2 regions of the Virgibacillus natechei genome follow, and region 2 is predicted to be linked to the other one. Evidence: a T-box and tRNA genes for the amino acid it is inferred to sense, from the RefSeq annotation. Region 2 holds a T-box; the other holds one or more tRNA genes.
The links. A T-box is a leader RNA that pairs with one kind of tRNA and senses whether it is charged. The one in region 2 lies ahead of OLD84_RS11615 (valine--tRNA ligase), so its partner is inferred to be a tRNA-Val.
Positions count from the first base shown of each region.

Region 1: it encodes a tRNA-Val, which carries the amino acid that the T-box ahead of OLD84_RS11615 (valine--tRNA ligase) is inferred to sense. The anticodon was not compared.

Region 1 is NZ_CP110224.1:192,385-207,481, forward strand. Features, by position in the region: rRNA gene OLD84_RS01165 (23S ribosomal RNA) at 1-2,417, shown strand, start outside; rRNA gene rrf (5S ribosomal RNA) at 2,586-2,701, shown strand; tRNA gene OLD84_RS01175 (tRNA-Val) at 2,764-2,839, shown strand; tRNA gene OLD84_RS01180 (tRNA-Thr) at 2,843-2,918, shown strand; tRNA gene OLD84_RS01185 (tRNA-Lys) at 2,989-3,064, shown strand; tRNA gene OLD84_RS01190 (tRNA-Leu) at 3,068-3,149, shown strand; tRNA gene OLD84_RS01195 (tRNA-Gly) at 3,171-3,245, shown strand; tRNA gene OLD84_RS01200 (tRNA-Leu) at 3,252-3,340, shown strand; tRNA gene OLD84_RS01205 (tRNA-Arg) at 3,348-3,424, shown strand; tRNA gene OLD84_RS01210 (tRNA-Pro) at 3,431-3,507, shown strand; tRNA gene OLD84_RS01215 (tRNA-Ala) at 3,516-3,591, shown strand; rRNA gene OLD84_RS01220 (16S ribosomal RNA) at 3,955-5,522, shown strand; rRNA gene OLD84_RS01225 (23S ribosomal RNA) at 5,718-8,636, shown strand; rRNA gene rrf (5S ribosomal RNA) at 8,805-8,920, shown strand; gene OLD84_RS01235 (MgtC/SapB family protein) at 9,210-9,908, shown strand; gene OLD84_RS01240 (CtsR family transcriptional regulator) at 10,282-10,749, shown strand; gene OLD84_RS01245 (protein-arginine kinase activator protein McsA) at 10,762-11,310, shown strand; gene OLD84_RS01250 (protein-arginine kinase McsB) at 11,307-12,374, shown strand; gene clpC (ATP-dependent protease ATP-binding subunit ClpC) at 12,388-14,814, shown strand.
Region 2 is NZ_CP110224.1:2,208,923-2,224,019, forward strand. Features, by position in the region: gene mreC (rod shape-determining protein MreC) at 1-596, opposite strand, end outside; gene OLD84_RS11585 (rod shape-determining protein) at 609-1,649, opposite strand; gene radC (RadC family protein) at 1,888-2,577, opposite strand; gene OLD84_RS11595 (hypothetical protein) at 2,766-3,650, opposite strand; gene OLD84_RS11600 (bifunctional folylpolyglutamate synthase/dihydrofolate synthase) at 3,763-4,977, opposite strand; gene OLD84_RS11605 (ATP-grasp domain-containing protein) at 5,105-6,001, shown strand; gene OLD84_RS11610 (ATP-grasp domain-containing protein) at 6,011-6,886, shown strand; gene OLD84_RS11615 (valine--tRNA ligase) at 7,184-9,829, opposite strand; T-box leader at 9,885-10,132, opposite strand; gene OLD84_RS11620 (hypothetical protein) at 11,021-11,209, shown strand; gene OLD84_RS11625 (protein kinase family protein) at 11,206-12,210, opposite strand; gene spoVID (stage VI sporulation protein D) at 12,279-13,295, opposite strand; gene hemL (glutamate-1-semialdehyde 2,1-aminomutase) at 13,425-14,714, opposite strand; gene hemB (porphobilinogen synthase) at 14,750-15,097, opposite strand, start outside.

The DNA of each region.
Region 1 (15,097 bases), 1.9 Mb from region 2:
AGTACCGTGAGGGAAAGGTGAAAAGCACCCCGGAAGGGGAGTGAAATAGAACCTGAAACCGTGCGCTTACAAGTAGTCGAAGCCCGTTAATGGGTGACGGCGTACCTTTTGTAGAATGGACCGGCGAGTTACGATTACATGCAAGGTTAAGTGGAAGACACGGAGCCGCAGCGAAAGCGAGTCTGAACAGGGCGTCTCTAGTATGTGGTCGTAGACCCGAAACCGTGTGATCTACCCATGTCCAGGGTGAAAGTCAGGTAACACTGACCGGAGGCCCGAACCCACGTATGTTGAAAAATGCGGGGATGAGGTGTGGGTAGGGGTGAAATGCCAATCGAACACGGAGATAGCTGGTTCTCTCCGAAATAGCTTTAGGGCTAGCCTCAAGGTTGATTGTACTGGAGGTAGAGCACTGATTGGACGAGGGGCCCTCACCGGGTTACCGAATTCAGTCAAACTCCGAATGCCAGCTACTTTGCCTTGGGAGTCAGACTATGGGTGATAAGGTTCATAGTCGAGAGGGAAACAGCCCAGACCGCCAGCTAAGGTCCCAAAGTATACGTTAAGTGGAAAAGGATGTGGAGTTGCCCAGACAACCAGGATGTTGGCTTAGAAGCAGCCATCATTTAAAGAGTGCGTAATAGCTCACTGGTCGAGTGACTCTGCGCCGAAAATGTACCGGGGCTAAACGTATCACCGAAGCTGCGGATTGTTCTTAGAACAATGGTAGGAGAGCGTTCCAAGTGCTGTGAAGTCAGACCGTGAGGACTGGTGGAGCGCTTGGAAGTGAGAATGCCGGTATGAGTAGCGAAAAAAGAGTGAGAATCTCTTTCACCGAAAGCCTAAGGTTTCCTGAGGAAGGCTCGTCCTCTCAGGGTTAGTCGGGACCTAAGCCGAGGCCGAAAGGCGTAGGCGATGGACAACAGGTAGATATTCCTGTACCACCTCGTGACTGTTTGAGCGATGGGGGGACGCAGTAGGATAAGGAATGCGCACAGATGGAATAGTGCGCCCAAGCAGTGAGAAAGTCGAATAGGCAAATCCGTTCGGCAATTTCAAGCTGTGATGGGGAGGGAAATTGAGTACCGAAGTTCCCGATTTCACACTGCCAAGAAAATCCTCTAGTGAGGTCACAGGTGCCCGTACCGCAAACCGACACAGGTAGGCGAGGAGAGAATCCTAAGGTGAGCGGGAGAACTCTCGTTAAGGAACTCGGCAAAATGACCCCGTAACTTCGGGAGAAGGGGTGCTCACTCGTGAGTGAGCCGCAGTGAATAGGCCCAAGCGACTGTTTATCAAAAACACAGGTCTTTGCGAAGCCGAAAGGCGAAGTATAAGGGCTGACACCTGCCCGGTGCTGGAAGGTTAAGGGGAAGCGTTAGCTTTCGAGCGAAGCGCAGAACCGAAGCCCCAGTAAACGGCGGCCGTAACTATAACGGTCCTAAGGTAGCGAAATTCCTTGTCGGGTAAGTTCCGACCCGCACGAAAGGTGCAACGACTTGGGCACTGTCTCAACGAGAGACCCGGTGAAATTATACGATGTGTGAAGATGCACATTACCCGCGACAGGACGGAAAGACCCCGTGGAGCTTTACTGTAGCCTGATATTGAATGTTGGTATAGCTTGTACAGGATAGGTGGGAGCCTTAGAAACGTGAGCGCTAGCTTACGTGGAGGCATCCGTGGGATACCACCCTGGCTGTACGAACCTTCTAACCCAGGACCGTAATCCGGTTCGGAGACAGTTTCAGGCGGGCAGTTTGACTGGGGCGGTCGCCTCCTAAAAAGTAACGGAGGCGCCCAAAGGTTCCCTCAGAATGGTTGGAAATCATTCGTAGCGTGTAAAGGCACAAGGGAGCTTGACTGCGAGACCTACAAGTCGAGCAGGGACGAAAGTCGGGCTTAGTGATCCGGTGGTACCGCATGGAAGGGCCATCGCTCAACGGATAAAAGCTACCCCGGGGATAACAGGCTTATCTCCCCCAAGAGTTCACATCGACGGGGAGGTTTGGCACCTCGATGTCGGCTCATCGCATCCTGGGGCTGTAGTCGGTCCCAAGGGTTGGGCTGTTCGCCCATTAAAGCGGTACGCGAGCTGGGTTCAGAACGTCGTGAGACAGTTCGGTCCCTATCCGTCGTGGGCGTTGGAAGTTTGAGAGGAGCTGTCCTTAGTACGAGAGGACCGGGATGGACATACCGCTGGTGTACCAGTTGTTCCGCCAGGAGCATGGCTGGGTAGCTACGTATGGCAAGGATAAGTGCTGAAAGCATCTAAGCATGAAGCCCCCCTCAAGATGATACTTCCCATCACTTTAAGTGAGTAAGATCCCTCAGAGACGATGAGGTAGATAGGTTCGAGGTGGAAGCGTGGTGACACGTGCAGCTGACGAATACTAATCGATCGAGGACTTAACTAATTTCTTATTTGATCGGCGTTGATGATACTCTTATTTAGTTTTTAGGGTATAAATGGACAAAAACCCTTGCATTTTAGACAAAAAATGCATATAATAAAACTTGTCCTTATCATAAGGAAGTTCTGTTGATATGTTCACATCCAGTGAATAACACAGAATGACATCAGGTCTGGTGGTAATAGCGGAGAGGTCACACCTGTTCCCATGCCGAACACAGAAGTTAAGCTCTCCAGCGCTGATGGTAGTTGGGGCTTTGCCCCTGCAAGAGTAGGACGTCGCCAGGCTTTATAGATATAATGAATCAATTTGATATTATATATCTATACGTAAGAATATATTATATGTTGGAGGATTAGCTCAGCTGGGAGAGCACTTGCCTTACAAGCAAGATGTCGCAGGTTCGAGCCCTGCATCCTCCACCATTTGCCGGCCTAGCTCAACTGGCAGAGCAACTGACTTGTAATCAGTAGGTTGGGGGTTCAAGTCCTCTGGCCGGCACCACTTTTGATTTTATGAAAATGTATATTACACTTAGATTGACAATCACATAAAGTAATTGGTTTAATTGTACGAGCCATTAGCTCAGTCGGCAGAGCATCTGACTTTTAATCAGAGGGTCGGAGGTTCGAATCCTCCATGGCTCACCATTAGCGGGTGTGGCGGAATCGGCAGACGCGCTAGATTTAGGATCTAGTGTCTTCGGACGTGGGGGTTCAAGTCCCTTCACCCGCATTATTATTTAAATATGCCAAAGCGGAAGTAGTTCAGTGGTAGAACACCACCTTGCCAAGGTGGGGGTCGCGGGTTCGAATCCCGTCTTCCGCTCCAAACCCTGCCGGGGTGGCGGAATGGGCAGACGCACAGGACTTAAAATCCTGCGATAGGTTACTATCGTGCCGGTTCGAGTCCGGCCCTCGGCACCATATATATGCGCCCGTAGCTCAATTGGATAGAGTACTTGACTACGAATCAAGGGGTTAGAGGTTCGAGTCCTCTCGGGCGCACCATTTTAACGGGAAGTAGCTCAGCTTGGTAGAGCACTTGGTTTGGGACCAAGGGGTCGCAGGTTCGAATCCTGTCTTCCCGACCATTTAATACGGGGCCTTAGCTCAGCTGGGAGAGCGCCTGCCTTGCACGCAGGAGGTCAGCGGTTCGATCCCGCTAGGCTCCACCAAAAATAATTTTAAAAACATATTGACTTTCACAAGTCAGCATGGTAAATTAATAAAGTCGCATTTTTGAGAAGCGACACAAAATCAAATCTTAAAAAACACTTCAAAAAAGTTATTGACTTATAGAAGTGGGCATGATAAGATGAAGAGGTTGCTATTTTAAAGCAATCACTGAAATTTGCTCCTTGAAAACTGAACAAAACAACCAGTATGTCAAGAAGAACAGGTTACTGTTTTTCACATGTCAGAAGAGGTAAGTGAATGTCCGGATTCTATGAATTCGACAAAAACAAATTTCTTTTGCACATGAAAGGAAGAAAGCTAAGACAATTGATGAGATTGACGGTGTCGATCTTATTCAAACTTTTTTGGAGAGTTTGATCTTGGCTCAGGACGAACGCTGGCGGCGTGCCTAATACATGCAAGTCGAGCGCGTGAAGCAGATGGAATCCTTCGGGAGGAAATCTGTGGACCGAGCGGCGGACGGGTGAGTAACACGTGGGCAACCTACCTGTAAGATTGGGATAACTCGCGGAAACGCGAGCTAATACCGAATGACACTTTTTATCTCCTGATGAGAAGTTAAAAGGCGGCTTTTAGCTGTCACTTACAGATGGGCCCGCGGCGCATTAGTTAGTTGGTGAGGTAAAGGCTCACCAAGGCGACGATGCGTAGCCGACCTGAGAGGGTGATCGGCCACACTGGGACTGAGACACGGCCCAGACTCCTACGGGAGGCAGCAGTAGGGAATCATCCGCAATGGACGAAAGTCTGACGGTGCAACGCCGCGTGAGTGATGAAGGTTCTCGGATCGTAAAACTCTGTTGTTAGGGAAGAACAAGTACCGTTTGAATAAGGCGGTACCTTGACGGTACCTAACCAGAAAGCCCCGGCTAACTACGTGCCAGCAGCCGCGGTAATACGTAGGGGGCAAGCGTTGTCCGGAATTATTGGGCGTAAAGCGCTCGCAGGCGGTCTTTTAAGTCTGATGTGAAATCTTGCGGCTTAACCGTGAGCGGTCATTGGAAACTGGAGGACTTGAGTACAGAAGAGGAGAGTGGAATTCCACGTGTAGCGGTGAAATGCGTAGAGATGTGGAGGAACACCAGTGGCGAAGGCGACTCTCTGGTCTGTAACTGACGCTGAGGAGCGAAAGCGTGGGGAGCGAACAGGATTAGATACCCTGGTAGTCCACGCCGTAAACGATGAGTGCTAGGTGTTAGGGGGTTTCCGCCCCTTAGTGCTGAAGTTAACGCATTAAGCACTCCGCCTGGGGAGTACGGCCGCAAGGCTGAAACTCAAAAGAATTGACGGGGGCCCGCACAAGCGGTGGAGCATGTGGTTTAATTCGAAGCAACGCGAAGAACCTTACCAGGTCTTGACATCCTCTGCAACCGGTAGAGATACCGGGTTCCCTTCGGGGACAGAGTGACAGGTGGTGCATGGTTGTCGTCAGCTCGTGTCGTGAGATGTTGGGTTAAGTCCCGTAACGAGCGCAACCCTTAATCTTAGTTGCCAGCATTAAGTTGGGCACTCTAAGGTGACTGCCGGTGACAAACCGGAGGAAGGTGGGGATGACGTCAAATCATCATGCCCCTTATGACCTGGGCTACACACGTGCTACAATGGATGGAACAAAGGGCAGCGAAGCCGCAAGGTGTAGCAAATCCCATAAAACCATTCTCAGTTCGGATTGCAGGCTGCAACTCGCCTGCATGAAGCCGGAATCGCTAGTAATCGCGGATCAGCATGCCGCGGTGAATACGTTCCCGGGCCTTGTACACACCGCCCGTCACACCACGAGAGTTAGCAACACCCGAAGTCGGTGAGGTAACACGTTTACGTGAGCCAGCCGCCGAAGGTGGGGCCAATGATTGGGGTGAAGTCGTAACAAGGTAGCCGTATCGGAAGGTGCGGCTGGATCACCTCCTTTCTAAGGATAAATAGAAGGAACGCTTCAGAGGTACCCTAACGGGTTCTCTGAGGTCAGGGACATACATGGTTGTTTGGTTCAGTTTTGAGGGATGTAAATCTCTCATTTTGTTATTTTGTACCTTGAAAACTAAATAAGAGTAATCAACGACATCAAATTAAATTGTACGTTCTTTTGAATGAAAACAAGTAACTTAGTTAAGTGAAGAAGAGCGCACGGTGGATGCCTTGGTACGAGGAGCCGAAGAAGGACGGGACTAACGCCGATATGTCTCGGGGAGTTGTAAGTAAACATTGATCCGAGAATTTCCGAATGGGGGAACCCACTGTTCGTAATGGAACAGGACATTTATCTGAATACATAGGATAAATGAGGCAGACCCGGGGAACTGAAACATCTCATTACCCGGAGGAAGAGAAAGCAAATGCGATTTCCCAAGTAGCGGCGAGCGAAACGGAAACAGCCCAAACCAAAGAGCTTGCTCTTTGGGGTTGTAGGACATTCCATTGGAGTTACAAAGAAATGCGTTAGACGAATCGATCTGGAACGATCAGCCATAGAAGGTAAGAGCCCTGTAGTCGAAAAGGCATTTCCTCCGGAGTGTATCCTGAGTACGGCGGAACACGAGAAATTCCGTCGGAATCTGGGAGGACCATCTCCTAAGGCTAAATACTTCCTCGTGACCGATAGTGAACCAGTACCGTGAGGGAAAGGTGAAAAGCACCCCGGAAGGGGAGTGAAATAGAACCTGAAACCGTGCGCTTACAAGTAGTCGAAGCCCGTTAATGGGTGACGGCGTACCTTTTGTAGAATGGACCGGCGAGTTACGATTACATGCAAGGTTAAGTGGAAGACACGGAGCCGCAGCGAAAGCGAGTCTGAACAGGGCGTCTCTAGTATGTGGTCGTAGACCCGAAACCGTGTGATCTACCCATGTCCAGGGTGAAAGTCAGGTAACACTGACCGGAGGCCCGAACCCACGTATGTTGAAAAATGCGGGGATGAGGTGTGGGTAGGGGTGAAATGCCAATCGAACACGGAGATAGCTGGTTCTCTCCGAAATAGCTTTAGGGCTAGCCTCAAGGTTGATTGTACTGGAGGTAGAGCACTGATTGGACGAGGGGCCCTCACCGGGTTACCGAATTCAGTCAAACTCCGAATGCCAGCTACTTTGCCTTGGGAGTCAGACTATGGGTGATAAGGTTCATAGTCGAGAGGGAAACAGCCCAGACCGCCAGCTAAGGTCCCAAAGTATACGTTAAGTGGAAAAGGATGTGGAGTTGCCCAGACAACCAGGATGTTGGCTTAGAAGCAGCCATCATTTAAAGAGTGCGTAATAGCTCACTGGTCGAGTGACTCTGCGCCGAAAATGTACCGGGGCTAAACGTATCACCGAAGCTGCGGATTGTTCTATCGAACAATGGTAGGAGAGCGTTCCAAGTGCTGTGAAGTCAGACCGTGAGGACTGGTGGAGCGCTTGGAAGTGAGAATGCCGGTATGAGTAGCGAAAAAAGAGTGAGAATCTCTTTCACCGAAAGCCTAAGGTTTCCTGAGGAAGGCTCGTCCTCTCAGGGTTAGTCGGGACCTAAGCCGAGGCCGAAAGGCGTAGGCGATGGACAACAGGTAGATATTCCTGTACCACCTCGTGACTGTTTGAGCGATGGGGGGACGCAGTAGGATAAGGAATGCGCACAGATGGAATAGTGCGCCCAAGCAGTGAGAAAGTCGAATAGGCAAATCCGTTCGGCAATTTCAAGCTGTGATGGGGAGGGAAATTGAGTACCGAAGTTCCCGATTTCACACTGCCAAGAAAATCCTCTAGTGAGGTCACAGGTGCCCGTACCGCAAACCGACACAGGTAGGCGAGGAGAGAATCCTAAGGTGAGCGGGAGAACTCTCGTTAAGGAACTCGGCAAAATGACCCCGTAACTTCGGGAGAAGGGGTGCTCACTCGTGAGTGAGCCGCAGTGAATAGGCCCAAGCGACTGTTTATCAAAAACACAGGTCTTTGCGAAGCCGAAAGGCGAAGTATAAGGGCTGACACCTGCCCGGTGCTGGAAGGTTAAGGGGAAGCGTTAGCTTTCGAGCGAAGCGCAGAACCGAAGCCCCAGTAAACGGCGGCCGTAACTATAACGGTCCTAAGGTAGCGAAATTCCTTGTCGGGTAAGTTCCGACCCGCACGAAAGGTGCAACGACTTGGGCACTGTCTCAACGAGAGACCCGGTGAAATTATACGATGTGTGAAGATGCACATTACCCGCGACAGGACGGAAAGACCCCGTGGAGCTTTACTGTAGCCTGATATTGAATGTTGGTATAGCTTGTACAGGATAGGTGGGAGCCTTAGAAACGTGAGCGCTAGCTTACGTGGAGGCATCCGTGGGATACCACCCTGGCTGTACGAACCTTCTAACCCAGGACCGTAATCCGGTTCGGAGACAGTTTCAGGCGGGCAGTTTGACTGGGGCGGTCGCCTCCTAAAAAGTAACGGAGGCGCCCAAAGGTTCCCTCAGAATGGTTGGAAATCATTCGTAGCGTGTAAAGGCACAAGGGAGCTTGACTGCGAGACCTACAAGTCGAGCAGGGACGAAAGTCGGGCTTAGTGATCCGGTGGTACCGCATGGAAGGGCCATCGCTCAACGGATAAAAGCTACCCCGGGGATAACAGGCTTATCTCCCCCAAGAGTTCACATCGACGGGGAGGTTTGGCACCTCGATGTCGGCTCATCGCATCCTGGGGCTGTAGTCGGTCCCAAGGGTTGGGCTGTTCGCCCATTAAAGCGGTACGCGAGCTGGGTTCAGAACGTCGTGAGACAGTTCGGTCCCTATCCGTCGTGGGCGTTGGAAGTTTGAGAGGAGCTGTCCTTAGTACGAGAGGACCGGGATGGACATACCGCTGGTGTACCAGTTGTTCCGCCAGGAGCATGGCTGGGTAGCTACGTATGGCAAGGATAAGTGCTGAAAGCATCTAAGCATGAAGCCCCCCTCAAGATGATACTTCCCATCACTTTAAGTGAGTAAGATCCCTCAGAGACGATGAGGTAGATAGGTTCGAGGTGGAAGCGTGGTGACACGTGCAGCTGACGAATACTAATCGATCGAGGACTTAACTAATTTCTTATTTGATCGGCGTTGATGATACTCTTATTTAGTTTTTAGGGTATAAATGGACAAAAACCCTTGCATTTTAGACAAAAAATGCATATAATAAAACTTGTCCTTATCATAAGGAAGTTCTGTTGATATGTTCACATCCAGTGAATAACACAGAATGACATCAGGTCTGGTGGTAATAGCGGAGAGGTCACACCTGTTCCCATGCCGAACACAGAAGTTAAGCTCTCCAGCGCTGATGGTAGTTGGGGCTTTGCCCCTGCAAGAGTAGGACGTCGCCAGGCTTTAACAATAAAAGCATGAATGCAAAATTTGCATTCATGCTTTTTGTATTATATATGGTATTATATATAGAATAAGTTAGTATGTTGGATCAATTTCATAAATCTTAACTCAAGTCTTCAACATAGGAAGCACTTCAAGTATGTATGAAAAAAGAAATTTTTAAATCCTTTTTACTGCTCAAAACGAAACACTACTTCGTTTATATTTTTTGTATGAATAAATTAGAGATTATATATATACACATGAGTATATCACAACATATTGGTATATAAGAAAAGGAGATCAAAAATGCAGGAAGCTCTTCAGCATGTATTTGGAGATGATTTTTTTACGATAATGATCCGCGTGCTAATTGCATTGCTTTTATCAGGGATAATTGGTTTTGAACGTGGATTGAATAATCATTCTGCTGGTTTTCGTACACATATTCTTGTGGGTGTCGGAGCTTGCTTAATGATGCTTTTTTCTTTTTATGGTTTCGAAGAATTTATAGAAGAATATAATAATATTCGATTTGATCCAGCAAGAATCCCATCTTATGTTATTAGTGGGATTGGCTTCCTTGGAGCAGGAACGATCATTGTATATGGAGGAACGATTCGCGGCTTAACTACTGCGGCTTCAATTTGGACAGTTGCTGGGATAGGATTGGTAGTAGGTGCAGGAATGTATGGAGCAGCTATATTTACAACATTTATAATTTTACTTAGTTTGGTTTTCCTGAATAACTTTGAAAAACTATTCACAAAAGGAAATTCTTCAAATTTAATTGAAATTATAGCTTTACCAGATCTACAGATAAATGAAGTTATCTCTGCATTTGAAAAGTTCGATTCGGTAATAAAAAAAGTAGAAATTACGAAGTCAGAAAATAATATAAGAAATATCTTTGTGAAAATTGAACGGAAATCTAATTTGGATAGAGTGGCTTTAGTTGAAGAAATCTCCAAAATTGAGCATGTTAAAAATATATCTGAGATAAAATAATCAAATTTACTTGGGAACTTTACACATTAAATATGTTGTAAAGTTTTTTCTTTGTTTTGAATCTCCTTTTTTTGTCTAACATATATATAGGTTGAGAATGCTACTATTTTTATTGAATAAGAAATGCTCGAAAATACTTATCAAGCCACCTTACCGTTTGCAACTTTTATGAGGCTACTTTTTTTAGAAAGGTTAGCATTGGTCAGGCCGTAAATGTCGAGTTCCAACTCCCGCACTTATGTAGTCCTATTTGCAAAAAATACGTAGGAATAGAAAACAAGGTATTTGCATCTCACATATTTTGGAGTATAATAAAAGCATAGTCAAAGATAGTCAAAGTCAAAGGCTTATACAACGAAGAGGAGGTGGGCTCATGAGTAATATTTCAGATGTGATTGAGCAATATTTAAAAGAGATTTTGCAATCAAGAGGACAAAATACCATCGATATAAAACGAAGTGAAGTTGCTGATCAGTTTCAGTGTGTCCCCTCGCAAATTAATTATGTGATTAACACCCGCTTTACTGTGGAAAAGGGATATATAGTAGAAAGTAAACGTGGTGGCGGTGGTTACATTCGAATCATACGAATTATACATCAAGAAAAGTCTGAACTTATTGATGAAATTATAGAGATGATTAACCCCACAGTTACACAACAAGCTTCAATTGATGTGCTGGATAGGCTTTTAGAAGAAAATTTAATCACTGAGCGGGAAGCAAAAATAATGTTGAGTGGAATTGATAGAAATACACTAGCGTTTCAGCTTCCTCTCCGGGATGAAGTACGTGCTCGTGTGTTAACAGCTATGCTTGCTCAGTTAAAATACTTAATCAAGTGAGGGGGAAACACAATGGAATGTCAAGAATGCCAACAGCGTCCGGCTACATTCCACTTTACTCAAGTGATAAATGGCGACAAAAAGGAAGTCCATGTTTGTGAAGAGTGTGCAATGGAAAAAGGATATATGACGTCCCCAGAAGAAGGGTATTCTCTTCATAATTTACTTGCAGGCTTGTTTAACTTTGATTCTGCAATTATGGAAAGCAAGCAAAGTAATGCTTATAAGCAAGAAAATGAGCTAAAATGTTCCCATTGTGAGATGACACTTTCGCAATTTAAACAATTAGGGAAATTTGGCTGCGCAGCTTGCTATGATACGTTTTCTGGGCGACTTGATCCAATATTTCGTCGTGTACATTCAGGGAATACACAACATTATGGAAAAATACCTAAACGTCAAGGTGGCAATTTGCATACAAAGAAACAACTGGAAAGTTATAGAACAGAATTACAAAAATTAATTGGAGAAGAAAACTTTGAAGAAGCCGCAAAGGTAAGGGATCAAATTAGAGCATTGGAACAAGAAAATGGCAATACGGAAGCAGGTGATAATTCATGACATTAAAACGATTCATGAATGAAGCAATCAGTCCTTGGATGCGTGAGGAAGGCCCGGATAGCGATATTGTTTTAAGTAGTCGTATCAGACTTGCAAGAAACTTCTCAAGCGTTTCTTATCCTATTTTTGCTGATCGGGTAAAGTTAACGGAAATTCGTGATTTTTTCAAAGAGGAATATGAACATCGGTCTTTTCAGGATTATGAAGATTTTGCATTTATCTCTATTCAGGATTTATCAGATGTCGAAAAACGTGTATTAGTAGAAAAACATCTTATTAGCCCGCATTTATCAAAAAACGAGGGGGCTGCTGCAACCATCATTTCAAAAAATGAGCAGGTATCGATTATGATAAATGAAGAGGATCATATTCGTCTCCAGCTTTATTTTCCAGGTTTCCAATTATCTAAAGCATTGGAAAAAGCCTTTCAGTTGGATGATTGGCTGGAGGAAAAGGTTAACTATGCCTTTGATGAGACAAGAGGATATTTAACAAGTTGTCCAACAAATGTTGGTACGGGAATGCGCGCTTCTGTTATGATGCATCTTCCTGCGTTGGCAATGACAAAACAAATTAATCGAATGATACCAGCGATTAACCAGTTGGGGCTCGTCGTTCGAGGGATCTATGGAGAAGGCAGTGAAGCACAAGGGAATATCTTCCAAATATCGAATCAAATTACATTAGGGAAATCAGAAGAAGATATTATAGGTGACTTACAGAGCGTTGTTAACCAGTTAATTGAGCATGAAAGGAATGCAAGAAGTCATATAATGAAACAATCAAGTACGAAGTTAGAGGACCGCATTTATCGTTCCTATGGCGTGTTGGATTATAGCAGGGTTATTGGATCAAATGAAGCAGCAATATGCTTGTCAAATGTACGATTGGGAATTGATTTGGGTTTGATAAAAAATGTTTCTCGTAACATACTTAATGAATTAATGATTCTTACACAGCCAGGATTTTTGCAACAATATGCAAAGGCGACATTAAGCGCAGATGAACGTGATAAACTTAGGGCGACACTAATCCGCGAACGATTACAATTGGAGAACCGATAGGAGGAAATAATATATGATGTTTGGACGTTTTACAGAAAGAGCACAAAAAGTATTAGCTTTATCACAAGAGGAAGCAGTAAGACTTGGACATAGCAATATTGGTACAGAACATGTTCTTTTGGGACTTGTGGGTGAAGGAGAAGGAATTGCTGCAAAAGCATTGGAGTCGTTAGGGCTAGAAGTTTCTAAAATTCAAGAAGAAGTAGAGAAGCTAATCGGTGTTGGAAAAGAACCAATGAAGTCGATTCACTATACACCAAGAGCGAAAAAAGTGGTGGAATTATCCCAGGATGAAGCAAGAAAACTTGGACACTCTTATGTTGGAACAGAGCACATTCTTTTAGGTCTGATCCGTGAGGGTGAAGGTGTTGCAGCTCGCGTACTAAACAACCTCGGTGTGAGCTTAAATAAGGCAAGACAGCAAGTGCTTCAGCTACTCGGGAGCAATGAGTCACAAGGCGGGAGACAAGGGCGTAATAATCAGCAGTCAAGTGCAAATACACCAACCTTGGATTCCTTAGCAAGAGATTTAACGGTAATTGCTAAAGAAGGAAGTGTCGATCCCGTTATTGGTCGAGGCAAAGAAATTGAACGCGTTATCCAAATATTAAGTCGCCGGACAAAAAATAACCCCGTATTAATTGGGGAGCCTGGTGTCGGTAAAACTGCTGTTGCAGAAGGTTTAGCACAGCAAATTATTGATAATGAAGTTCCTGAGACATTGCGTGATAAACGCGTAATGACACTTGATATGGGGACAGTGGTAGCAGGTACGAAATATCGTGGTGAATTTGAAGATCGATTGAAAAAGGTAATGGAAGAAATACGCCAAGCAGGCAACATTCTTCTATTTATTGATGAGCTGCATACACTCATTGGTGCAGGAGGAGCTGAAGGTGCGATTGATGCATCGAATATATTGAAACCTTCCCTCGCACGTGGCGACCTGCAATGTATTGGTGCAACGACACTAGATGAGTATCGTAAATATATTGAAAAGGATGCTGCACTGGAGCGTAGGTTCCAACCAATTCAAGTAGATGAACCAACATTAGAGGAAACAGTTCAAATTTTACGTGGTCTACGTGACCGTTATGAGGCACATCATCGTGTAACCATCACAGATGATGCGATTGAAGCTGCTGCAAACCTATCCCATCGTTATATTTCAGATCGCTTCCTGCCTGACAAAGCGATTGACTTAATTGATGAAGCGGGTTCAAAAGTTCGATTAAATTCATATACGATTCCACCTAATTTAAAAGAGTTGGAACATAAACTTGGTGACGTGCGCAAAGAAAAAGATGCATCCGTACAGAGCCAGGAGTTTGAAAAGGCAGCATCGTTACGTGATAACGAACAGCGTCTGCGTGAAGAATTGGAAGAAACCAGAAAGGAATGGAAGGAAAAACAAGGGCAAACAGACACAGAAGTAACGGTTGAAGATATTGCTAGTGTTGTTTCGATATGGACAGGAGTTCCGGTCTCAAGGCTGACGAAAGATGAAAGCGAACGCTTGATGAACATGGAAGAAACGCTGCATAATCGTGTTGTTGGCCAAGAAGAGAGTGTTAATGCGGTAGCTCGAGCTATTCGAAGAGCTCGTGCAGGCTTAAAAGATCCGAAACGTCCTATTGGCTCGTTTATATTCCTGGGACCTACAGGTGTTGGTAAAACGGAGCTGGCTCGAGCATTAGCGGAAACAATGTTTGAAGATGAGGAAGCGATGATCCGGGTTGACATGTCGGAATACATGGAGAAACATTCGACCTCTCGTTTAGTTGGCTCGCCTCCTGGCTATGTAGGCCATGAAGAAGGTGGTCAGTTAACAGAGAAAGTTCGAACAAAGCCATATTCTGTTGTTTTACTTGATGAAATAGAAAAGGCGCATCCAGATGTATTTAATATTTTATTACAAGTACTGGAGGATGGCCGTTTAACAGATTCAAAGGGACGTGTTGTTGATTTCCGTAATACGGTTCTCATTATGACTTCCAACGTTGGAGCTAGTGAATTAAGGCGTAATAAATATGTCGGATTTAACCTTGGCGAAGAAGGTTCGGATTACAAGGATATGAAAGCCAAAGTGACAGAAGAAATGAAAAAGGCATTCCGACCAGAGTTCTTAAACCGTATTGATGAAATGATTGTATTCCATTCACTGGAAAGAAAGCATATGAAGCGTATTGTCACATTAATGATTGACCAATTAAAAGAACGTTTAGCTGACCAAGATATCGAATTTTCGTTGACCGATAAATCGATAGAAAAAATTGCAAATGAAGGGTTTGACCCTGAATATGGCGCTCGACCATTGCGAAGGTCAATTCAGCATAACATTGAAAATCTATTGTCAGAGGAACTTCTCAAGGAAAACATTACAAAAGGTCAAAAAGTGAAGGTTGGTTTAAACAATAAAGGTGAATTCACTTTACTATAGGGGTTTAAGCGAATTCCCCTCCTTTGCTTAATAGATAAAGTTGTTTTCTAAAAGATTGGGACTGTGGTTACTCGTCCCACCGAAAAGAATTGTTGTTTTTAGCACAAGATCTATAAAAGACGAAGTAACTACCAGGTTGATTTCCGCTGCGTACAGTCGCTTTCCGCGGGCACGGCTTTGCCCTGGCAAGGAGGCTCACGGGTCACCCTAAGGTGCGCGTAGTGTATTTCCGTAGCGGGGTAAAAGTATCATCCCTTATTTCAAGTTACGTCATCTTTTATAT
Region 2 (15,097 bases):
TCTATCATTCCATTTATATCCTGCTCTTCTTCACGGGAAATGGTTGCAGAAATTCGATTAAGCTGATCAAAACCGGATAGCAATTGAACAGTCGAAGTAAATTCATTCGTAGACTGTATTTTCCCAACCATTCCTTCAGCTGTAATAACTGCCATATTTCTTGCTACTCCATCTTGTTGGCCCTTATCAATCGTGATCTGTTCAACCCAACGCTCGGGTGAACGGGAAATTACGGTTGCTTGAATCGGATCATAATCCCTGATAGAATCTGTAACATCCAACGTATTTCGCAGCTCTTCATTCTCTTCTTTGATTTCTTGTACTTCATAAATAAGACTTTTATACTCGGATAATTGTTCTTTTAATAATTGATTCTCATTGTACGTATTTCTTACGTCATCAATGTTTGTAAAAACATTTGTGACGAAGTTAACGGGCGTATAAATAACAGTTTGCGCCCAACCAACTGTATCATTTATAAATTTTTCAACCGTACTAAGGTCTTCTCTTTCTCTTAATGAAAATCCAATTAAAGAAACAAGAACAATAAACCCTATTAAAAGAATAAATAATTGTCTCTTACGAAAAAATGACATAAAAACACCTACTTAATCAATCGATGGACGAGAGGATACATTTGGGTGGGACCGAAAATGCTGAATGTATTCTAATGATTTACCTGTTCCAATTGCCACACCATCCAGTGGATTTTCTGTCACAAAAACAGGCATCTTCGTCGCATCACTTATGACATGATCTAAATTTCTTAAGAGCGCTGCGCCTCCAGATAAAACTATACCGCGATCCATAATATCTGCAGATAATTCAGGTGGCGTTTTTTCTAACGTGTTTTTAACTGCTTCTACTATTGAATCAACTGTATCTTTTAGCGAATCGGCTATTTCCTGTGCTGTTACCGATATTGTTTTCGGTAACCCAGTTAGTAGATCACGTCCACGTATCTCCAACTCTTCGTCCACTGTAATCCCGCCGGCAGAACCAACATCCATTTTAATGGATTCAGCGGATCTCTCACCTATCATCAAGTTATAATGTTTACGAATATATTGGATGATGGAATCGTCCATATTGTCACCAGCTGTACGTATGGATCGGCTAGTCACTATTCCGCCTAATGAAATAACCGCGACTTCTGTCGTCCCACCACCGATATCAACAATCATGCTACCTGTTGGCTCCCATACAGGTAAACCAGCACCAATCGCAGCAGCAAAAGGCTCGGCAATTGGAAATGCATCTTTTGCACCTGCTTGTTTCGTAGCATCAATAACCGCACGTTCCTCTACCATAGTAATTCCTGATGGCACACAGATCATGACGTCCGGTTTCCTCGCAAGAAAAGAACGATTCTTCATTGCTTTTTGAAAATAATATTTCATCATTACTGCGGTTGTATCGTAATCTGCAATAACGCCATCTTTCATTGGTCGAACAACAGAGATATTCCCTGGCGTTCTACCAATCATCTTTCGCGCTGAACCTCCTACTGCTTCTACATCACCGGTTTTAGTGTTTTTGGCTACTACTGTAGGCTCTCGTACAACGACACCTTTACTTTTAACAAAAACCAGTGTGTTTGCAGTACCTAAGTCTATTCCTAAATCTTGTGATAAACTAAATCTTCCCAAAAAAAATCTTCCTTTCCCAGTTACAATTCGTTTATTATATGTAGCTTTACTATATCGATGAATTTCAAGTGATGCGATAAACATCCATTTCTATTTTGTCATGTTATGAATTATAAGTGAAATCCTACATCTTTGCTAACAATTTAATAAGCGCCACTTTCAACGAAAAATCGAAAAATGGCGCTACATTATAGCTCGTCTATATAATTATACGAAAAAAATAGTAAAATAGATAGTGTTAGAGGTATCCTTTTTCTTTTAAAGATACAAATTTTCTATCTCCAATAATTAAATGATCCAAAAGTTCTATGCCAATCATTTTTCCTGACTCAACTAAACGTCTTGTAACATGGATATCTTCTTGGGAAGGTGCTGGGTCGCCAGAAGGGTGATTATGTGCGACAACAATCGAAGCTGCTGATCGTTTTACCGCTTCACGAAAAACCTCCCTAGGGTGTACGATGGAGGCATTTAGACTACCAATGAAAATAGTTTGTCTGTGGATAATTTGATTTTTTGTGTTTAGAAAAAGAACAACAAAATGCTCTTGGTTTAAGCTACGCATCTCCTCCATTACATAATCTGCACCGTCTTCTGGTGACCTTATAACATAACGATCATTGGGGCGATACTGATTCATTCGTTTACCAAGCTCTATAGCAGCCAGCATTAACACCCCTTTAGCTGTTCCGATTCCTTTTATTGCAATTAACTCCTCAATTGTAGCGTCATTAAGCAATTTCAAGCCTTCGAAATGCATTAATACACGATTAGATAAGGCCATTACCGATTCTTCCTTTGTTCCACTTCCAAGCAAGATGGCGAGTAATTCCTGATTTGATAAATGACTGGAACCTAATTTTAACAGACGTTCTCTTGGACGATCTTCTTTAGGAACATCCTTAATCATAATAGATGAAACTGACATTATTTACCCTCCTTAACTAAGCTATATCTATCTTATAGCGTTAAACAAAGGGAAACAAATCACTAAAATCAGGTTTTAAAGTACATTTCATCCTCCAAATTTCAAACATCCCTAGTTGAAGATTCAATTATGCATGTATCATTCATTCACGAAATGAAAAATTAGTATTTAACAATTTAAAGTTATGTTTAATTTATCACTCGATCATATTGGTACCACATATTTAATAAAATGTTTTGGGCTTTTGATCCCTCTGCCTGTTCCATTTCATCCAAAAAACTAGATATACTTTCATTTAAAGAAGCGAGTCTATCCGTTTCTTCGGGGTAATTTTCTACTAAACCTTCCCATTCGTCTACTATAAATATTTCTTCATTCTCCAATGAACCTAAAGCTTCATGCCAATTTTCTTCAAAAGCCTGCAACCATTCAGCCTCCTCTTCTATAAGTTCGACTTCCCTCTCCGCTGTATTCCATTCTTTACCAAAAACTTCAAATCCTTCTTCTGCTGTTATATCGTTTGCAAATTGCTTTGCTTGATCATCCGTATTTGCTAATCCTACTAGAAGAAAATATTGATCATTTACTTCCCAAATAAGGCTGTGTAACCCTGCTTGATCATAGTTTTCTACCCACTCATCAGCATTTTCCATTTCCGAAAAAACGCCACCTTGTAACACATATGCATCGATAGATCCATTTGAAAAAGTAGATAGGCCAGCTTCGGTATTATTACCGTTATCTTCATTATCCACACCGGCAACAGGCAAGTTATTATTACCTTGTGCTATATCGCTTTCGATACCAACAAACATTCGCAACATAATGATACCTAAAATCGAACCAATCACAACTGCAGAGCTGATAGCTAACATTACTGGTTTGAATGGCTTTAATTTTATTTTCTTATTAAATGATTTTTTTTGATTATTATTCGTTTCAGTTTGTCTAGCAAATATGGGAACTGGATCATCTCCAGCATTTTGTAGGGTTGCTGCTTGTTCGCTATCAAATGGTTTATGATCTTTATAGTTTTCATCATCCCATGCGTTTTTTGTATATTTGTTATCCACTTACTTCCCCTCCATCGCTAGATTTATTCTACTCTAGCATAGTAGAGGTAAAAAGTAAGACGAATATTGTCACACTACTAAAAAAATCGTTCTACAGAATATTCTTTTCTTCTCATTCACGAAGATACTTTCTTACCATAGCAATAAAATGTAAAGATCCAGTTATGAAATACGCGTGCTTCTTATTCTGCAACATCATGTCTATAGCATCTTTCCAATTTGTAACTGCATGTTTGTCTAAAACATTTGTCGCTTCGTATAATACATCTGCTCGTGCTGCACGAGGATGGTCAAATGAAGTTAATGTAATAGAAGAAAATTCATTGCTAAACTGCTTTAACATTGTTTCAAGTTCCTTGTCCTTAAAGCCTGCGAATAAAAGATGCTTCTCTTTATCATTATAATTTTCTGCAACAGTTTGTAGAAAAACTTTAATTCCTGCTGGATTATGCGCACCATCCAATATCATCACAGGATTACGCTTAACAAGTTCGAATCTACCTGGAATCTGTGTACAGCTTATTGCTGCTATTGCCTTTTTAAAATCGATAGAGTAGCCATGTTCCCTTAATTTTTTCAAAGCCATATAAGCAATTGATGCGTTTTTTATTTGATGTTCGCCCTGCATCTGAATAGAGGTCTCAATAGGTGTAAAATCAGCACCTAGTTGATCAAGCGTTGTCTCATGGATCTGCGCCTCTTCTTTCATAACATGTAACGCTTCTTTATCCATATCACCAATGATTACGGGGGCTTTATTTTTTATTATACCTGCTTTCTGATAAGCAATCTCTGCTGATGTATCCCCTAAAAAAGCAGTATGATCTCTTGAAACATTTGTTATAATAGATAAAATAGGTTGAAAGCAATTGGTGGTATCCTCACGCCCGCCCATACCAGTTTCAATAAGTGCAATATTTGTATTTCTTGAGAAATAGAGGAATGCTAATACGGTAAGAATTTCAAATTCAGTTGGCGCATCCCCTTCTTCATCTAACTGCATAATGGCAGGGTGAGCATCATTACATAATGTCAGAAATTCCTCTTCGTTCATGGAGCTATTGTTTATAAATATATGACCGGTTAATCCAGTGAAGCTAGGTGACGTAAACACACCAACTTGATAGCCATTAGCCATTAAAGCATTTTTAATAAAATGAACGGTAGAACCTTTCCCATTTGTGCCAGCAACGTGTATCGCATGCATCTTTTTCTGTGGATTATGTAACAAATTTAGTAATGCGTTTATTCTTTCTAATCCCGGTTTTATACCTAACCTTTTCCTTTCTTCAAAAAACACTTCGATTTGTTGGAAATTCTTAAACATATAGTCACCCCTTTTCAATAATATACTGTCAGTTTTACATAACCTTTGCTTTTCTTATACTAAAATCTCTTTAGAAATGATAAACTTCATATATAATAAAATAGTATAGCAGAAAGGATATCATCAAATGAAGCTTCAAGGTTGGATTATATATAATGGAAGCTTACCTGGTACTAAATTTTTAGATTTTGCGGAGTGGATACAAGCAGCTGCAGCCAGGAAATATAGCCAGACAACTATTTATAAAAATAATGAGTTGTTATCTTTTCTAAGTACCGATCTATTGAAACTTTTAAAAGAAGATATGAATTCTTTGCCAGATTATGTCGTATTTGCAGACAAGGATATCTATTTAGCAAACCAACTCGAATCACTTGGCGTTCGGGTATTTAATCGTGCAGAAGTAATCCAAAATAGTGATGATAAAATCGCTAGCTATCAGCAACTAGCCAGACAGAACCTACCTATTCCTAAAACAATCGTAGCCCCAAAGGTTTTTACCAATGTACAGGTGGACACCGATAGTGTCAATCTGGCTATCGATCAACTAGGATTTCCAATGATTATTAAAGAAGCTTTTGGCTCGTTTGGAGAACAAGTTTATTTAATACATACAAAAGAGGAATTAGTGACATGCGTACAAGCATTACAAGGTAAAGCATTTATGTTCCAGGAGTTTGTTTCATCTAGTTATGGGAAAGATATTCGCCTTCATGTTGTAGGTGACCAAGTGGTAGCAGGTATGAAACGACAAGCTGCAAATGATTTCCGAGCCAATGTCTCTTCCGGCGCAACGATGGAAGCTTATGACCCAACAGATGAAGAGAGGAAATTAGCTATTTCAGCTGCAAAAGCATTAGGTGCTGATTTTGCAGGTGTGGATTTATTATTTGGTCCAAATAATCGCCCCATTATCTGTGAAATAAATTCAAATGCGCATATTCGAAACATGTATGACTGTACGGGAATAAATGTAGCGGATTTTATTATCGACTATATTCTTGATACGATTAACAAAAATTGAGGTGAGCACATGAAGCATGGATGGTTAATATACGCAGAAGCTAATGTTGAAGAAAATAGATCCTATATTAATTGGATGATTGCAGAAGCGCAGATGCAGAACGTATCACTTGAACTTGTTATAAGAGAACAATTAATAATCGGTATTGAAAACCAAGAGCGAACAATCAAAGTGGATAATAAAGAAGTACATAAACCAGACTTTGCTATCATCCGTCTAATTGAACCCTTGCTGAACCTTCATCTGGAAACATGTGGCATTACTGTTTTTAACTCATCTTCTATTTCAAGTATTTGCAATAATAAAGCTCTAACTCATCACCATATCATCGACCAGGATATTCCAATGGTTGACACTATATTTGCTCAGAAAGATACGGTATCACAAACGCCACCCATGCCCTATCCCTTTATCATAAAAGAAACATCTGGTAGGGGTGGTAAACAGGTTTATTATATACAAGATAAACAAGACTGGTTAAATCGTATTTCAAGTATTGCTACAAACGACATCATTATTCAAGCCTGTAACGTACAACTCGGAAAAGATTTACGCGTGTTTGTGATAGGAAAAGAGATCATTGGTGCTGTGTTACGTGAAAGCACCGATGATTTCCGATCTAATTTTAAACTTGGTGGCTCTGCCCGCATGTATCAACTTCATGCACATGAACGTTCAATCATTTCTAAAATCATTCGCTCTTTTCATTTTGATATGGTTGGTATTGATTTTTTAATCGGCTTAAATGGGGAACTACTTTTTAATGAAATCGAGGACGTTGTCGGATCACGAACGCTAAGCACGGTTAGTGACCTGAACATCTTAGAAAAATATATCACACACATTACGGATAAATTAAAAAGTGGAATTTCAACGGATAATTGAAATTCCACTTTTGTTCTTGCATAGGAATCTATAGAATTTAAACGCTGTGGATAACTTATATACTGGAATAGCCACGTCCAGCTCCAGCGCCCAGCAACTATCAAACTTCACACTCCTCCACTACGATAAAGAAGACTTACTGATTGCCAAGCCGGCAGGCGTAGGCAGAAGTAAAGTCGCACTTATACCCTTGTGGTGAAAGTCAACATCTACTCACTTCGTTCGTCGTGTTTCCTTTATCTCATAGCGGAGTGCTCCAATTTGTACGTTGCTAAACGGGCGCTTGCGCTTTTGTTCTTATCCTTTTAATTCTGCCAAACGTGCTTTCACTTTCGAGTGTTTTTCTAGATAATCCTGTTCTTTTTGTTTTTCTGCATCAACAACCTCTTGAGGTGCTTTTTTTACAAATCCTTCATTTGCCAGTTTTTTCTGTACACGCTCCACTTCTTTATTCCATTTCACAACCTCTTTTTCCAACCGCTCTATTTCCTTTTCAAAGTCAATTAACCCTTCGAGTGGTAAATATATTTCAGCGCCTGTTACTACAGCTGACATTGCCTTTTCTGGAATATCTAATTCAGAGGCTATCGTTAATTCACTTGGATTACAGAATCGTTCCAAGTAGTCCTTATTATTCTTGAGTTCTTGTACAATCTCCTCGTTTTCAGCTTGTATTAACAATTTGATTTGTTTAGACATCGGTGTATCTACTTCTGCACGAATATTACGAACGGATTTAATTATCGATACAAGCCGTTTCATTTCTGTTGAAGCTGTCTCGTCATGAAACGCATTTTTTACTTCCGGCCAGCTAGCAACTGTAATCGATTCTCCTTGATGCGGCAATTGCTGCCAAATTTCTTCGGTAATAAATGGCATATACGGATGCAACATACGCATGGTTTGATCCAGAACATAGGCGAGCACGGAACGCGTTGTGTTCTTTTTTGCTTCATCTTCGCCGTTTAATGGTAGTTTTGCCATTTCGATATACCAATCGCATAGCTCATCCCATATGAAATTATATAGATACCGACCCGCTTCACCGAACTCGTATTTATTTGTGTTTTTTGTAACATGATCGATCGTTTCATTTAGGCGAGTTAAAATCCATTTATCTGCTAATGTCTTCTCCCCTGATAAATCGATATCCTCATAGGTGAATCCTTCCATATTCATTAGCGAGAAACGGGAAGCATTCCATACTTTATTAGCAAAATTCCAAGTAGATTCCACCTTTTCCCAATGGAAGCGTAAATCCTGACCAGGAGTGGAACCTGTTAATAGGAAATAACGTAGGGAGTCAGCCCCGTATTTATCAATAACATCCATTGGATCAACACCGTTCCCTAATGATTTACTCATTTTACGTCCATCTGCATCACGGATTAATCCATGGATAAGTACATCCTTAAACGGTCTCTCTTTTGTAAATTCCTTCGATTGAAAGATCATTCGCGCTACCCAGAAAAAAATGATGTCATAGCCCGTTACCAATACGTCGGTTGGAAAATAACGCTTAAAATCATCGCTTTGCTCATCCGGCCAGCCCATTGTTGAAAAAGGCCATAAAGCAGAGGAAAACCATGTATCTAAGACATCTTCATCCTGTTCCCAATTCTCACTATCACTGGGTGCTTCTTTTCCTACATAGATCTCTTTTGTCTCTTTGTGATACCAAGCTGGGATACGATGCCCCCACCATAGCTGACGAGAGATCACCCAATCACGAATATTTTCCATCCAGTGTAAATACGTTCTTTCAAAACGATCTGGCACAAAATTCACTTTTTCTTCACCATTCTGAAGGTTGATTGCTTCGTCTGCCAGTGGCTGCATATTAACAAACCATTGTGTCGATAAATATGGTTCAACAACGGCACCACTTCGTTCAGAATGTCCAACCTGATGTGTGTGATCTTCTATTTTAAATAATACATCCTGGTCCTGAAGGTCTTTAACAATTTGCTCGCGGCATTCAAAACGGTCAAGTCCTTCATATTTACCAGCATTTTCATTCATTGAACCGTCTTCATGCATCACTAAAATCCGCTTCAAGCCATGACGGTTTCCAATTTCAAAATCATTTGGATCATGTGCTGGTGTTATTTTGACCGCACCAGATCCTAACTCCATATCAACATATTCATCCGCAACAATTTTAATCTCACGACCAACAATCGGTAATATAACCGTCTTACCTATTAAATGCTTATAACGGTCATCTGTGGGATGAACAGCAACTGCCGTATCACCTAACATCGTTTCTGGTCGTGTTGTAGCGACTTCAATCATTTCGTCACTGTCTTTTATTTTATATTGCATATGATAAAACTTCCCATGCAGTTCCTCATAAATCACTTCGATATCAGAAAGGGCAGTACGTGTCTTCGGATCCCAGTTTATGATATATTCCCCGCGATAAATATATCCTTTTTCATATAGCTTAACGAATACCTCTTTTACAGCACCGGATAACCCATCATCCAATGTAAACCTTTCCCTTGAATAATCAAGTCCTAGGCCTAATTTTTCCCATTGTGAACGAATGAAATCTGCATATTCCTCTTTCCATTCCCAGGCTGTCTCCATGAATTTCTCGCGACCTAACACATGTCGGTTAGTCCCCTGTTCTTTTAACTTTTCCTCTACTTTGGACTGTGTAGCAATACCTGCGTGATCCATACCAGGTAACCATAATACATCATATCCTTGCATTCGTTTCATTCTAGAAATCGTATCTTGCATTGTCGTATCCCATGCGTGTCCCAAATGCAGCCTGCCAGTTACATTTGGCGGTGGAATAACAATGGTATAGGGTTCTTTCTCCTGATCACCTGTTGCTTCAAAATATTTGCCTTTTAACCAAAATTGATAACGGTCTTTTTCAACAGCCTGTGGATTATATTTTGAAGGAAGTGATGTGTTTTGATCGTTATTCATACTGAAAATCCTCCTTGTTTCTTAATTGAATTCAAAAATACCCTCCTCATCCTTAATAAAGGACGAAAAGGGTATTTCCGTGGTACCACCTTTGTTTACAAATAAAAAAAATCCATTTGCACACTCAATTAATGGATAACGGCCAATAACCGACATCCTCCTACTACTAAGCGCGAAACTTATGTTTCGGAGAAGTTGCATCAAGGGTGACCTTCCAAAATAGGCATTCCTGGGAAACGTTTCAGCTATTGGTTTCCTTCTCTTTAGGTGCTATTTTGTACTCTTCCCTATCATCGCATTTTATTTGTTGATCGACTAAGGACGATACTATTTTCGAACATCCTCTAATTATTACTTTTATTTTATCCATAATGGTGTGCTTCGTCAACTATTACTCATGATTTTGCACAAAACAGGTGTCTATTTACATATTATATAACGAATTAATCGATCGGCTACCCCATCCTTATAGGGTAAAAGCCTTCGTTTTTAACAAAAAAGCTGTTTTCTAAAAGATGTTGTTTTTAACACAAAAGATATAAAAGACGACGTAGTGAACATTCTTTTGCAAACGCTAGTTGAGATCAAGGATTCGCTACGGAAACACATTTCGCTTTCCGCGGGCGGCTGGTGAGCCTCCTTGCCCCGGCAAGGGGTATGCCAACGTTGCCCGCAAAGGGCGATTTTAGTTGGCCTTCATCATTTAACGCACTGTGGGGTCTCACCTAGGCCTTTCTCCCGCAGGAGTCTTCATGTGTTTCCTCCGCTGGGTGTTCCGGTTACTGCCGCTAAATTGCATTAGTAATCAATATTCAAAACATCCAACCGCCTCACCAGTTCGGGTGAGGGAAGGGCGGTGACTCCTGCGGGAACAATGGTTTTCGGTGGGGCGAGCATTTACGCGCAGCCCCAGCACGTGTCCGAAGACCCCGCAGAGTGGTTTTCTCGAGGAGGCTGAGGCCGTGCCCGCGGAAAGCATCCGCCCGGAGCGATCCCGAACGGCGTTTATAGCAAATACTTATAGCAAACAGCAGTTACGCCGTCTTTTATTTCAACTGCGAAGATTGAAAGCAACAATTATTTTCGGTGGGGCGAGTAACCGCAGTCCCAACACTTTCGAGAAGAACCTTAACAAATGACATCTATAAACACATTTTAGTTCTAACTATACAAGTAAGAGAGGTGATTAAGTTGGCGCGTTATTATCGTTTTAGACTACCACCATGGGCTAGAACTTGTATTATTGTTATTGAGCAAGCAACATTACCCATTTTGATTTTTCAATTAATCCGCACAATGATATTTCCAACGTCATTAGACGTTTTTTTACTAGGGGTTTTAGTAACTTTATTTATAGCTTTTTATTTAAAATGGATTTAGCTTTCAAGGTCATCCATGGAAAACGTTTCATATTCCGCTTCCACAAATTTTGACCATTGTAAGCCAAATAAAATTTGGCGGTACGCATGCTGTAAGTTTATAACTTGATTAACCATTGAATCCTTCGAACCGTTCGTCACATACTGTTGAATTAGTTTGACGTAGTCCGATGGATTTAATAAATGAATTGTAAGTAAATATAATTCGTTTTGGCTCAGTTTATTTTCATTGTAATAGGTAGAGAACTGCTCCATGAAAAGGTTTATAGGTTGATCGTAAAATGAAACTTCTTGTTTAAAAAACAACGCTAAATCTACTACTGCATTGTCGAAAAAAGAATTCTCCCAATTTATTAGATGCGTATTACGTGTATGTGAAAAATTTAAATTTCCGTGACACAAACTATAATTCCAAGTTATCTCTTGTTCTTGTTCCTCAATAAACTGGTCAATTCGTCTATTGATTTCTTTTAATGCAAATTCTATATCACGATAGTGTGTACAAACCAATAATTCAAATGGTGACATATATCTGTTCTGTTCAAACTGCTCGACAAACTTAAGCAAGTCTCGTTGTGTTATCTCACAAAAACGTTTGTATGTATTAAAATCGCTTGTTAAATTTCCGGTGGATATCGATTGTGACTGTTTTGTTTTGGCATGAACAGTTCCTATGCTTTTATAAAAGTAATCAATTACCTGGCTACTACTCTTTGTTTGTTCTGTTTCTATCCAGGGGGTTAAATAGAAGATCGTTTGATCCATTTCTACGTACAGGTTACCATTCTTCGTTAAATATACTGGTAAAACAGTAGAAACCTGCTTGGAGAATGCTAGATGATATACATTCTCCCAATTTGACACAGATTCTTTGGATAGTAAACTACTTTTCAACGCATAATCACCTTGTCCATCACTTACTCGAATTAATCGATCTGTTACGTGTTCTATATTTAATGGATGAATAGCATAAGCATTTAACACTTTTTTAATTATTTCCATTCATTTCACCACCTGGATAGGAAAAATTAGATACCCCTTGAAAACGTATACCAAGGGGCGTAAATTAATTACCTATTAATATCTGGAATATATAGCATTTCACCTTCTACCACTGCATAATTATCATCTATCTGATTTTGTTTCATTAATTGTAACGCAGTAATATCATAGCGCTCGGCAATCGTTTCTATCGTATCTTGACTTTGTACGATGCAAAGCCTCATCTGTGTATACTGTTCTTCTTCTGTACCTCTGAACATATCAGATAAATAACTTACATTCTCAAGCTTCTCGGAGCGACTTTCCGTGCTTTCTTCATAATAAAATTCAGAGGATGATTCAGATTCGAAAACAGAAGGGGGTGGATTAGGGTTTTCTGACATATCTATTGAACTAGACTCCTCTTCCTGAGAAGAAATAGTATCAAAGAATTCCTTTAATGTTTGTGATTTTTTGGATTTCCAACGTTCACTCTCCATCGGCTCTTGTTCCTCTATAGATAATTCAGGAACATGCTCTGGATGCTCTGGCTCTATAGCGCTAGGTGATTCTATTTCCTTCTTTTCTTTAATCTCAAACTGAAAGGCCTCATCGATCGGTTCTGTCACTTCTTCCTGCTCTTCCTCTTCTTCACGAACCTCTGTCGCTTGGCTATTAATCCCATCAATTTCAATGGTGGAATATAACTTCAATTGACTTTTATCAGGTATCTCATAATCAAATGATTCAATACTTACGGTTACATCGTTTAAATCAGTTACACGGTATGATGGAACAGAAATTTCAACAGGGAATCGGTGGGAAAATCTTGCTGAGTCATCTTCCGTATCGATCACACTTTCTACATAACGATGAGATTGAAAATTATCTAAATCACTAAAATCATTATCTTCTTCTGAATCCACCACCTTTTGATATTCACCGTTCAACTCAATTACTCCTCGAATTGAAATGTACTCATTAAAAGATTGAATAGATATTTCTGGATCTAATGAAATTCCTCTCATTTCTGCAACTTCCTGTCCCTTTTCAAAATAGAGAGATTCATTTAACTCGAAGCTGAATACTGATTGGTCATTCGACAAAGTACTTCCTCCCTTCAACATGATCGTTTTACTTCATATGTCTTAAGAATTATATGAGTGAAAATGGAAAGATATGCTTATATAGTAAAAAAAGCTACTCCGACTAGGAAGTAGCTTTTAAACCTTCATTTATTTTTCAATTTTAGAAAATGCATTTCGTACTGCCTGAATCGTTTTATCGATGTCCTCATCTGTATGTGCCGTTGACAGAAACAATCCTTCAAACTGAGACGGTGGCAAGAATATACCTTCTTCAATCATTGCCCTATAGTATTGAGCGAAATAATCAAGATTAGACTTCTGAGCTGTTTCAAAATCTACAACAGCTTCATCTGTGAAGAAAACACCAACCATTGATCCTGCCCGATTAATTTGCAGTGGTAATTGAAAATCATTTGCAGCTTGCTTGAAGCCTTCGATTAGCTTATCCACTTGCTGATTTACTTCCTTATACGAATCTTCAGTTAAGGCATTTAAGGTCTCATAGCCAGCAGTCATTGCTAATGGGTTCCCGGACAATGTCCCTGCTTGATAAATAGAGCCAGTTGGAGCGATATTTTCCATAATGTCACGTTTACCACCATAAGCACCTACTGGAAGTCCACCACCGATTACTTTTCCTAGACAGGTCAGGTCTGGAGTGACACCAAAATACCCTTGCGCACAATTAAAGCCTACACGGAACCCTGTCATCACCTCATCAAAAATTAATAAGGTACCATTATCTTCCGTAATGTTTCGTAAATCCTGTAAGAAATTATTCTCTGGTGGGACAACTCCCATATTACCAGAAACAGGCTCAACAATCACTGCTGCAATATCATCACCATATTGTTCAAAGGCATAACGTACACTTTCTACATCATTATATGGAACTGTTATTGTATTTTTAGCAATAGATTCCGGAACGCCTGGACTATCTGGTAATCCTAATGTGGCCACACCTGATCCTGCCTTAATTAGCAATGAATCCCCATGCCCATGATAATTACCTTCAAATTTTAAAATTTTATTTCTTCCTGTATAACCCCTGGCAACACGTAATGCACTCATCGTTGCCTCTGTTCCGGAGTTCACCATTCGTACCATTTCGATTGAAGGGACACGTTCAATGACCAGTTCTGCAAGTTTATTTTCCAGAGTAGTTGACGTACCAAAGCTTGTCCCATTTGCAACTGCTTCTTGCAACTTTGTGACAACACGATTATGGGCGTGCCCTAAAATAAGTGGCCCCCAACTTAACACATAATCAATATATTCATTCCCATCAATATCAACTATCTGTGACCCTTTCCCATACTCCATAAAAATTGGTGACATACCTACTGATTTAAATGCACGGACTGGTGAATTCACACCACCAGGCATCAAATCAACCGCTTCCTTATATGCATCTACAGAGTTATCAAAACTTTTCACGATTCATCACCCTAACTGCAAATTTATTTGTTCTACTATTGATTCAACCATTTTGCTACATCTTTTGCAAAATATGTGATGATAAGATCTGCGCCTGCACGTTTCATGGCGGTTAACTTCTCCATTACCAACTCTTGCTCGTTAATCCAGCCATTCAATGCTGCAGCCTTCACCATCGAATACTCTCCACTAACATTATAAGCAACTACTGGGGCGTTAGATTTATTTTTTACGTCTCGTACAATATCAAGGTAAGTCATGGCAGGTTTTACGATCAGAAAGTCTGCGCCCTCTTCCATATCTGATTCAGCTTCACGTAATGCTTCTAAGCGATTTGCTGGATCCATTTGATAGGTTTTACGATCACCAAATTGTGGTGTACT